DNA from 3 places in the Arthrobacter sp. B10-11 genome. Region 3 is predicted to be linked to each of the others. Evidence: riboswitches for the same ligand, from Rfam matches in the RefSeq annotation. Region 3 holds a riboswitch; each other region holds the start of a gene.

Region 1 (3,269 bases), on a different contig from region 3:
CCATCATGTCCCTGCTGGCGGCGACTCCCGGACGGAACGTGCGGGTACCGTCACTTTCGTACCAGCCGTTGCTGATTCCCTGGTTGGCCATCCAGCTGACCTCTGTGTAGAGCTGCGAGCCGGGCGGGACGTCGACGAAAGAGATTGGCGACGGCGAGGGTGAGGGGGAAGGGGATGGGGACGGTGAGGGGGATGGAGACGGCGACGGTGACGGCGGCGGCGGCGGCGACGTCACGGGGGACTGGCCCATGGCCTGCGCCACTGTCCGGACCGACGTCGTGCCGTTTGCCGTCCGTGCAGCCAGCCATGTGACGAAGGATTCGAACACAGCCGGGCTGATGGACAGGGACGGGTCCGTGCCGTTGGCAATTTCGTGGAAGGTCAGCTGCAGCCAGCCGCCCGTGGTCTCCGCGTTGGTGACCGTGTTTTGCAGGTCGGCCAGGCTCCAGGAGCTGGCCACCTGGTCCGGCGCCCTGGTGACCATGGGATTCTGCGGAGGCAGCGTTTCCGCAACAGGGCAGGAGGCGCAGCTGTCAGGGGATCGCAGGTCGCCCAGGCCCCTGGAACTGGTGTATCCGCAGTCGCGGACGGCTGACTGGGCGGTCGCATTCTCCGCCGCAAACGGATACGCAAAGCTGGTGACGTTGAAACCCCAGCCTTCCAGGGTCGACTTGCTGTTGCAGGCCTCCGCGCGCGCGGCTGCGGCGCTGAGTGTTGTCATGTCCGGGTGGGTCACGCTGTGGCCCGCGATCTCGTTGCCGTCGGCGGCGAAGGCCTGCAGGTTCGCCTGGGTGAGGAATCCGGACGAACCGATGAAGGACGTGGTGATATAGAACGTTCCCACCAGCCCGTGGGCTTTCAGGACCTGCTCGGCGGCCAACTGGCTGCCCAGGCCGTCGTCGAATGTCAGGCTGACAATGGTTGGTTCCGCAGCCCGTGAGGTGCCGGCCACACCCACCACGGTGCTCGCGGCGAGCAGCAGCGCGCCCAGGACCGCCGTCCAGCGCCGGCCGCGCCAGGCTCCGGGGGAGGCCTCCGGGGGGTCAGCCACATGGCGCGGATACTTGCGGACAGGGCGATTCGACCAACGCATGATGCCTCCAAGCGTGTGAGTCCCCCCGCAAGAACATGCACGTAGACTACGCCTCACCGCACCCGGGGAAAACACTCGACTTTGACGGACGGAACACCCGAGTACATCGTCGCTGCCTGCAGGGGCGACCGGGCGCTGCGCCTGGCCGGGCTGTTACCTGAATGTGACATGCGGTGCGCCGCCCGCGTACGGTGGAACGGTGCCCGTTGTCCCAGATACCGGCACTCCCGGGCGGATTGCCTAACCCTGCCGCGGTCCGGGATCCAACCGAAAATCATCCGGCAGGGACGGGGAAACCACTTTTGACCTGACTTTGTGCGGGTCTTCGGGGTGAAGCCGCACGCTTTCCGCAACGCGGAATGCCACTGCGGCCGGGTGTCTCCCATCCGAATCCGACAGCTAACCTCGCAGGCATCGGGAGAGGTCACTTCATGTCTTCACGCAATCTGCCCGACCATCACCGGTCCACCGCGCCCGCGGGGCGCCCGGGGTCCACGCCCACCGGAGGGAGGATCCGTGCGGGACGCCGGGCTGCGGTCCTGGCGGCCGCTTCGGGCCTGGTCCTTTCCGGCACCGGGGCTGCCCAGGCGGCCGATGCCCCCGCGGAACGGGACACCGCTCCGGCTTCCGCCCTGGATGCCACGGCCCAGGTGGGCGCCCCGCTCAGCGCTGACTCGCATGTCAGGATCAGCTTCGAGCGGCCGGATGTCAGCACCACGCCCGCTCCGGTGGAGGCGCCGGTCGAAGAGGCCGCTCCGGTGGAGGCAGCAATTCCGGCGGAGGCCGTTCCCGCGCCGGCCGCTCCGGCCCCTGCTGCGCCCGCGGTTTCCGTCCAGGTCCAGGCGGCGGCCCCTGCCCCTGCGCCGGCGCCTGCTGCCGGCGGTGTCAATGCCGCCATGGTTTCCGCTGCGTACGCGCAGCTGGGAATCACCCAGGACTGCACCGCCATGGTGGAAAAGGCCCTCGGCTCCGCGGGCATTCCCGTGGGCGACCTGGCCCCGATGCAGTTCATGAACTACGGCTCGGTGGTTGGCGAACCGCAGCCCGGCGACATGGTGGTGCAGTCCGGCCACGTGGGCATCTACATCGGCGACGGCCAGGTGATCAGCGGCGGAATGAACGGTGTCAACGCCACGGTCACGCACCCGCTGTCATGGCTCACGGCCACCGGCGGCGTGACGTTCGTCCGCGCCGGAGCCTAGCCTTTAGGCCCTGCCGGTCGGCCGGTGATCAGCTGCCTTGGGGGCAGCCGGTCGCCGGCCTCCGCGTGGCCGCCGGCTCACGGCGGGGATATGGCGAGCTGAGCCGTGCTCTCGCCTTGTACGAATTTGATGCGAAGGAGTGCTTCGCGCGTATCCGCCGGAAGAATGAAGCGGACGTCGCCCGATTTGCTGGAATCGCCTGCCACCAGCTCGTTGAGGCCGGAATCGGGGGAATGGCTGATTCCGTCCGCATTCAGCCTGAACGTAGAGTCCCAGAAGTTGATGTCATATCTGCCGTGGTTGGTGCACCTGAGCGCTACCGTCAGCGCGACCCGGCCGGAGACGTCGGGGCGCACGCCGGCTCCGAGAATCTCATACTCGACGTCGGCTGACCTGAACTTCCGCTCGGCCGGCAATGCTACCGTCCATCCTGCAACGTTGCCGGTGGCGGATGGGACGCCGGTCGCCCGGACGGTGCTGCCCGGCTGTGCTGCGCCGGCTGGAGTGGAGGAAGCGCTCGCCGTTGAAGCTGCGGGCCGGCCGGCGTCGAACAGTCCGAGTTGCCCCAGACCAAGCAGCAGCCCCGTGACAGCGGTAATCACGGCTGCGGCGGCAGTCAGCAGACCGGGCAGCGTAGCCCACCAGCTGGTGGGTTTCTCGTCCGCCATAGCAGTTCCCCCTCAGTCCCAGGGGCAGGGACATCAGTACTCTTCCCATGTTCCTGCCAAGCTCGCCCAAGCACCAGATGCCACGGGATGCCCCTTAGAGCGCCGATCGGGGCCGCGGCCTTCGCCGGCCCGAGCCACTAGTGCGGAACGGCCCTGTTGTCCCCGGGCCGAGACTCGTACTCTGGTGTCTTGGAGGTGATTGCCATGAAGGCAGCCCAGGGAGACCGGATCACAATCCGGGGCAAGACGGTCGGATCCGCGGAGCGGCACGGCCAGATCGTTGAGGTCCACGGTGCTGACGGAGCG
Region 2 (3,269 bases), on a different contig from region 3:
CCAGTCCCGAGCGAAGCGCCGCTACGGGAATGCGGCCGCCGGCCAGGTCCCGGATGAGGCGGACGATGCCGCGCAGGTCGGCGAGGGCCGTCTGGACAAGGTCCACGCCGGCGTCGGCAGCGCTTGCCCAGTCCACCGGGACCTCGTGCACACGGAGTCCGCATCTTTCGGCAAGGACAAGGAGTTCGGTGTCGAAGAACCACTCATCGTCGGCGGTGTACGGAAGAATGTGCCGGCCAACATCTGCGCGGATGGCCTTGAAACCGCATTGCGCATCGCTGAAACGTGCTCCCATCAGCACATGGAGGAGAAGGTTGTAGCTGCGGGAAATGAACGCCCGCCAGCGTCCGCGGACCACGCGGGACGTCCGCGCCAGCCGGGTTCCAACCGCCACATCTGAATGTCCGGAAAGGAGCGGTGCCACCAGCGGAGCGAGCGCGGCGAGGTCGGTGGAAAGATTCACGTCCATGTAGGCCAGCACGGGTGAAGGCGAGTCCAGCCACACAGTGCGTAGGGCGTTTCCCCGGCCCTTGGCGGATAGCCGGACCACAGTGACTTCACGGAGTTCCCGGGCCACACGCTCGGCTGCCTGGAGGGTGCCGTCGGTGCTGGCATTGTCCGCCACGGTAATCCGGAAGGGGTACGGAAAGGTGGCGAGCAGGTAGGCGTGCAGCCGCCGCAACGACGGCTCCACATCCTGTTGCTCGTTGAACACCGGGATGACAACATCCAGGACCGGGACGTCGGTTCCTGCTGCTGCCATGACCCGCGTGTCAATAGGGGCCCGGCGGATGCGTCCCGGCCCGGGAAGCAGCGGTGCGCTTCCGTGCGAGGCATCGACGGCGGCCCGCGGGTGCGGGTGCGGCAGGGGTCCCGTGGCCTGGTGTGTGAGCGTCATGGTTCAACTATGGGGCCGCCGCATATGAAGGATTTAGGCCAAAGCTGTGCACCTGCTGTGGAGTCGCCGGAGGCCCCGAATCCACATGGATTCGAGGCCTCCGGTGCAACGGGACAAGCTGTCTGGCGGGCCGGCTTAGTACCAGTTGTTGGCGTAGTGGAAGTTCAGGGCATCGCAGGGGGAGCCGTACCGTTCCTTGATGTAGTTCAGGCCCCAGTTGATCTGCGTGCGGAAGTTGGTGCGGTAGTCCGCCCCGGCGCTGGCCATCTTTTCGGCCGGCAGGGACTGGACAACGCCGTACGCGCCGCTGCTGGGATTGGTCGCCGTGGTCTTCCAGTCGGATTCCTTGGTCCACAGCGTGACCAGGCACTGCATCTGGTCGGCAGCCCAGCCGTAGCTTCCGAGCTGCGAAGCGGCATATGCCTGGGCCGCTGCGGGGTCGTCAACTGCAACGGGCGGTGCCGGGGCGGGCGCGGGTTCGGGAGCCGCAGCAGGGGCAGGCGCAGGCGCGGCTGCCTCCGGGGCGGCCTCCGGAGCCTTCTGCTCTGACGTCTTTTCCCCGGACGACTGCGGAGTCACGCTGACGGAGGCCGGGGCGGGCATGGCGGAAACCAGGATCTTTTCGAACGCGAGCTTCGACTCGGTATCGGCCGAAGTTGATGCGCTTTCAGCACCTGTGGCCGATGTTGAGGGCGCTGCGGGCTCGGAAGCCTGGCCGGCGGCGCCGACTCCGATCAGTACGGCGCAGGCCGTGGCCACTACTGCGGCCCGGCGGCCGGTCCCCTGCAGGCCGGCAGTGAACCGGGACAACGGGGTTGCCCTGGGGGCCGGTTCGGCGCGGTGGCGTGACCGTGCCGCAGGCGATGCGGAGTTGGCGGAAACGGTCTCAGGGCATACTTCTGGCGTGGATTCAGTCATGGTTGCCTCTCGATGCCGGCGGAGTTAGCTGTCGGGTTCGGATGAGGTCACACCCGGCCGCACGGAACTTCACGTGTCGGCTTCACCCCAAGGGCCGCTGCTGCAGCATGCCCGGAGACCTGGGTCCCCCGCCTCTGCCTGATCATGAGGAAATCCGGGTAGCGGCAGAGTTTGGCGTCCATCCGGATATGCGGCCCGAACGATGGCCGCACCCTAAAAACCGTACAGGAGTTCGGTGCTTAAGTCACGTTTCGGTAACGAGGATCACGCCTGCGGCGCGTTGACTTGCGCTGGAACTGACCGCGCAGTGGTGCCGGCGGGACTAGGCGGCCGCCGGCTCGCCAGGGAGGCGCAACGCGAATTCGGTGCGGCCCGGGCGGGAGTTCACCTCCACGGTGCCGCCGTGTGCCTCCACGATCGACTGCACAATCGACAGGCCAAGTCCGCTGGTTCCCTCGGCGGCCGCGGCGCCGGCAGCACCAGGGGCCGACGCCGCTCCGGCCGGGCTGGTGCGCGCGGCGTCCGCCCGGGCAAACCTGGCGAAGACCCGGTCCACGAATTCCGGCGGGATCCCGGCCCCGTTGTCCGTCACGGTCAGCACGGCACTGCCGTCGGCTGACCTCATCACCCCGGTGACCACCGTGGTCCCCGGGTCCGTGTGTTTGCGGGCGTTGGAGAGGAGGTTGGCCAGCACCTGGTGCAGCTGTTTGGCGTCCCCGCGGACCACCACGGGCTCGTCGGGCAGTTCGAGCTGCCAGATGCGGTCCGGTGCCATGACCTTCTCGTCGCTGACGGTTTCCACCGCCAGCTGCGTCAGGTCCACGTCGCTGATCTTGAGCGGCTGGCCTTCGTCCAGCCGGGCCAGGAGCAGGAGATCCTCTACAAGGGTGGTCATCCGTTCGGACTGGCTTTGCACCCGGGCCAGGGACTTCTTGCCGTCCGGGGTGAAGTCCTCGGTCATCCGCATGAGTTCCGTGTAGCCGCGGATGGCGGTGAGCGGCGTGCGCAGTTCGTGCGATGCGTCGGCCACGAACTGGCGCACCTTGGTCTCGCTCTGCTGCCGTGCCTCGAGGGCTTTGGCGACGTTGTCCAGCATGAGGTTCAGTGCGTGGCCCACGCTGCCCACTTCAGTTCCGGGATGGGCGTTCGACGGCGGCACGCGCACCGCAAGTGCCACCTCGCCGGCGTCGAGTGGCAGCTGGGAAACCTGCGTGGCCACTTCGGAAAGCTGTTCGAGCGGTTTCATGGTCCGGCGGATCAGCACCGTTCCTGCCATGCCGATCAGCACCAGCCCGCCGAGGGAAACGAAGACAAAGGTCCACACCAGTGAGCTGAGCGTGTTCTGCTTTTCGGCGAGGGGGAGGCCGGTGACGATCACATCTCCATACGGAGCCTCCACCGCCACCAGGCGGTAGGACCCGGTGGACAGGGTCCGGTCAACGGGTACTCCGTC
Region 3 (3,269 bases):
GGGTTTTTAGCGAAGGACGCGCGCTTCACTGAAGGGAAGCACGCGTTTTAGCGCAGCGTGATTTAGCGCATGGTGTAGAACGCGGACGTGCCCGTGGCGGACACAGCGTGCAGGAGGGTGCCCTGCGACGGGTTCAACGCGCTGATCATCATGCCGTTGCCGACGTAGATGCCAACGTGTGCGCCGCCGTTTTGCATGACAAGATCGCCCGGCGCCGGGGTGGCGGTGGGCGTCATGGCAGTCCATGCGTTGGTGCGGGGGATGCTGATACCGGCCTGGGCGTAGACCCACTGGGTGAAGCCTGAGCAGTCCCAGCCGCTGGGAGTGGTGCCGCCCCAGACGTAGGCACTGCCGATGCCGGTGTAAGCGATGGCAGCGAGGCCCGATGCTGCCGCAGACGAAGCGGCATCGGCAAGCTTGCCTGCCTTGGCTTCCGCGTCGGCCTCAGTGGACGTTTCGCTGGCATCTGTACCGGTGGACTGTGCCCGAACGGTTTCAACCTTGGGCGCTGCCTTCGTGGTCACTGCCGGACGCTCGAAGGAAACAGTCGCTGTCGGTTCCGCGGTGACGGTCAGCTGGGCCGACTGTGAGCCGGACTCCGTGGAAGCGGAAACGCCCAGGTTGGTATCGGCGGCGTTCGCCGGCATTCCAACGCTGAGGATCAATCCGGACGCGGCTGCAATGACAGCCGCCTGGCGACCTACGGTTCCGGCGTTGGCAGTAACAGCCCGGGACACGGAGTTCAACGGGTTCGTTCGAACCGTTTGCGCACGGTGGCGCGCAGAATTGTGACGTGTAGACACGAAGGTAGCCTCTCCCAATGCCTACGAGGTGAGCTGTCGGATTCGGATGGGAGTCACCCGGCCGCTCGGCTTCCTGGGAAGCGTTGCGACTTAACCCCAAGGTCTTCTTGCGAAGACCAAAATTGGTTCCCCCGCCTCTGCCAGACGATGTCATGCGAACGGACCTTGAGCGGTGGCAGAGTTAGGCAATCCACTCAAGAGCGCCAACTTCGGAAAAGTTGGCGTGCTCTAAACGGTACAGGAATTAATAACGAATGTCACATTCAGGTCACGGCATGTCACAGGAATGCGAGAGCGGTCCATCGTTTGGATCAGAGCCAGCCGGTGGGGTCGACGACTTCGCCGTTGACCATGACTTCAAAATGGAGGTGGCAGCCGGTGGAGGCGCCGGTGGTCCCGCTAAGCGCCACGAGGTCGCCACGGCCCACCTTCTGCCCCACCTGGACGTTGGAAGACGAAAGGTGGTTGTACGTGGTTTCCAGGCCGTTGCCGTGGTCAATCACCACGCGGTTTCCGCCGCCGTAAGGATGCCAGCCCGAGAAGGTCACCGTTCCGCTGGCGGCAGCGAGGACGCTCGTGCCGCACTGGGCGGCATAGTCCTGGCCGCGGTGGAACTCACCGGCGCCGCCCGTGATGGGGCTGACCCGGAAGCCGAACGGCGAGGCCGAAACCATTTGTTCCAGCGGTGCCCCGAGGCTGCCGGCGGAGGCCGCACGGGTAATGGTCCCTGCCGACTGCGCGCTCAGAAGCTGCTTGAGCTTGCCGTCCGGATCGCCCTTGGTGGCGACGTAGGTGCGGTTGAAGTCGATTTTGGCACCCGCAGCAGCGGACACTTCCGGCTGGGGCGCAACTGACGCAGCGGCGGCAGCGTTCCCCGTGTCCGCTGTGGACATCGCGGGGCCGGTGGACGGGACGGTCACAGTGAGGACGAGCCCGGTGGCCGCGAGGGCAATGCCTGCCTTCTGGCCCACACCGCTCGCCGAGGCGAAGGCCGTAACCTGGCTGAACAGGCTGCGGCGCCGGCGCGCATCACGGTGCGCATCGCGCGGCCTGACCGTCATAACGGCTTCGGCCACTGGGTACTCCGAAGCGGGACCGGTCGCCCTGCGGCGGCCCCTGACGGTCTGCGTGGTCAAAAATTATCCTCTCTGGAGAGCCTGCGAAGTTAGCTGTCGGATTCGGGTCAGAGAGATCAAAGACCCGGTCCGCCACTGCAAGGCATCTGACACAGGGGTGTCCCTAGGGAATCCTTCGTCGGAGATGGCTTGCCGCTGACGGACTTCACCCCAAGGCCGTTTTTCAACGGCCGGTTGTGGTTCCCCCGCCTCTGCCAGGAGGTAATTCGTACGCTGATCCGCTGGCAGAGCTCGGCTTCGGATCAGGTAACGCTTTAGTATCGGCGCTAGTCCACAACTATAGGTGATTAATCAGCGCGGTAATAATTCCGTTATCTGCGTCTCAGGCAGTTGTAGGTGGTCCTACGAGGTGCGCGGTCAGCTGACCGTAACAAATACGTGGGCCGCGACTTCGGGCGGCAATTCCAGGGCCCCCTCGATCTCGGGCACACGCACCGAGATGTACTCCCCCACGCGTTCCAGGGCGAGGGACGCCCCCGGCCTGATCCCGCCTTCATCGAGCTGCACGAGCAGCTCGGGTTCAACCTGGATCGGTTCAGCCAGCCTGCTCACCGTTACGCGCGAGTCGGCCCCGTACCCTGTCATGGCCTCCAGGAGGTTCACCACGCCGTCGGTGAACGCGGGCGACGGCTCGCCGCCGAGCGCCGCCAGCCCGGGAATGGGATTGCCGTAGGGGGACACCGTGGGGTGGTCCAGGAGTTCGAAGATGCGCCGTTCGACCCGTTCACTCATGACATGTTCCCACCGGCAGGCTTCATCGTGGACGTACGCCCAGTCGAGGCCGATCACATCGGCCAGTAGCCGCTCAGCGAGGCGGTGCTTACGCATGACTTCAGTGGCCCGTTTCCGGCCCGTTTCCGTAAGCTCAAGGTGCCGGTCGCCCGAAACAACCACCAGCCCGTCACGCTCCATCCGGCCGATGGTCTGCGAAACGGTGGGCCCGGAGTGGCGCAGCCGTTCGGCAATCCGGGCGCGGAGAGCCACGATGCTCTCTTCCTCAAGCTCCAAGATTGTCCGAAGATACATCTCCGTGGTGTCGATCAGATCCGTCATCCAGCTCAGCTCCTCGAGCACAGTCCTTGCGTCAGGGACAAGCTTAACCTATTTTGAATTACTCCGGATAATCATCCGGCTGACTCACCGGCAGCCGACCCGTGAACTGCCGCGTCAGTGCGTTGCGCCTCCGGGACCGGACCATGTCTCAGTGACTGGACTATGACGGATGCCGTTCCTTCCCCCGCAGGCGCGTCAGGCAGAATATAGGGGATTCCACCTGCAGTACCCCGTGCACTGCCGGGCCCCTCCGCGTCCACGCCGAAAAATTGGAGCC

What was found. Region 3 has a riboswitch for cyclic di-AMP ahead of RW112_RS17630 (M23 family metallopeptidase). Riboswitches for the same ligand answer to the same signal wherever they lie in the genome.
Region 1: another riboswitch for cyclic di-AMP. It lies ahead of RW112_RS00275 (NlpC/P60 family protein); the one in region 3 lies ahead of RW112_RS17630 (M23 family metallopeptidase).
Region 2: another riboswitch for cyclic di-AMP. It lies ahead of RW112_RS05960 (hypothetical protein); the one in region 3 lies ahead of RW112_RS17630 (M23 family metallopeptidase).

What each region holds. Positions count from the first base shown of each region.
Region 1 covers NZ_JAWMTH010000001.1:48,778-52,046, reverse strand. Annotated here, with positions in the region: gene RW112_RS00280 (polysaccharide deacetylase family protein) at 1-1,093, opposite strand, end outside; cyclic di-AMP (ydaO/yuaA leader) riboswitch at 1,331-1,521, shown strand; gene RW112_RS00275 (NlpC/P60 family protein) at 1,525-2,295, shown strand; gene RW112_RS00270 (hypothetical protein) at 2,373-2,963, opposite strand; gene RW112_RS00265 (DUF1918 domain-containing protein) at 3,168-3,269, shown strand, end outside.
Region 2 covers NZ_JAWMTH010000002.1:63,079-66,347, reverse strand. Annotated here, with positions in the region: gene RW112_RS05965 (glycosyltransferase) at 1-898, opposite strand, end outside; gene RW112_RS05960 (hypothetical protein) at 1,034-1,816, opposite strand; cyclic di-AMP (ydaO/yuaA leader) riboswitch at 1,816-2,003, opposite strand; gene RW112_RS05955 (HAMP domain-containing sensor histidine kinase) at 2,139-3,269, opposite strand, start outside.
Region 3 covers NZ_JAWMTH010000006.1:61,931-65,199, reverse strand. Annotated here, with positions in the region: gene RW112_RS17635 (C40 family peptidase) at 63-737, opposite strand; cyclic di-AMP (ydaO/yuaA leader) riboswitch at 808-1,001, opposite strand; gene RW112_RS17630 (M23 family metallopeptidase) at 1,115-1,939, opposite strand; cyclic di-AMP (ydaO/yuaA leader) riboswitch at 1,943-2,186, opposite strand; gene RW112_RS17625 (metal-dependent transcriptional regulator) at 2,297-2,992, opposite strand.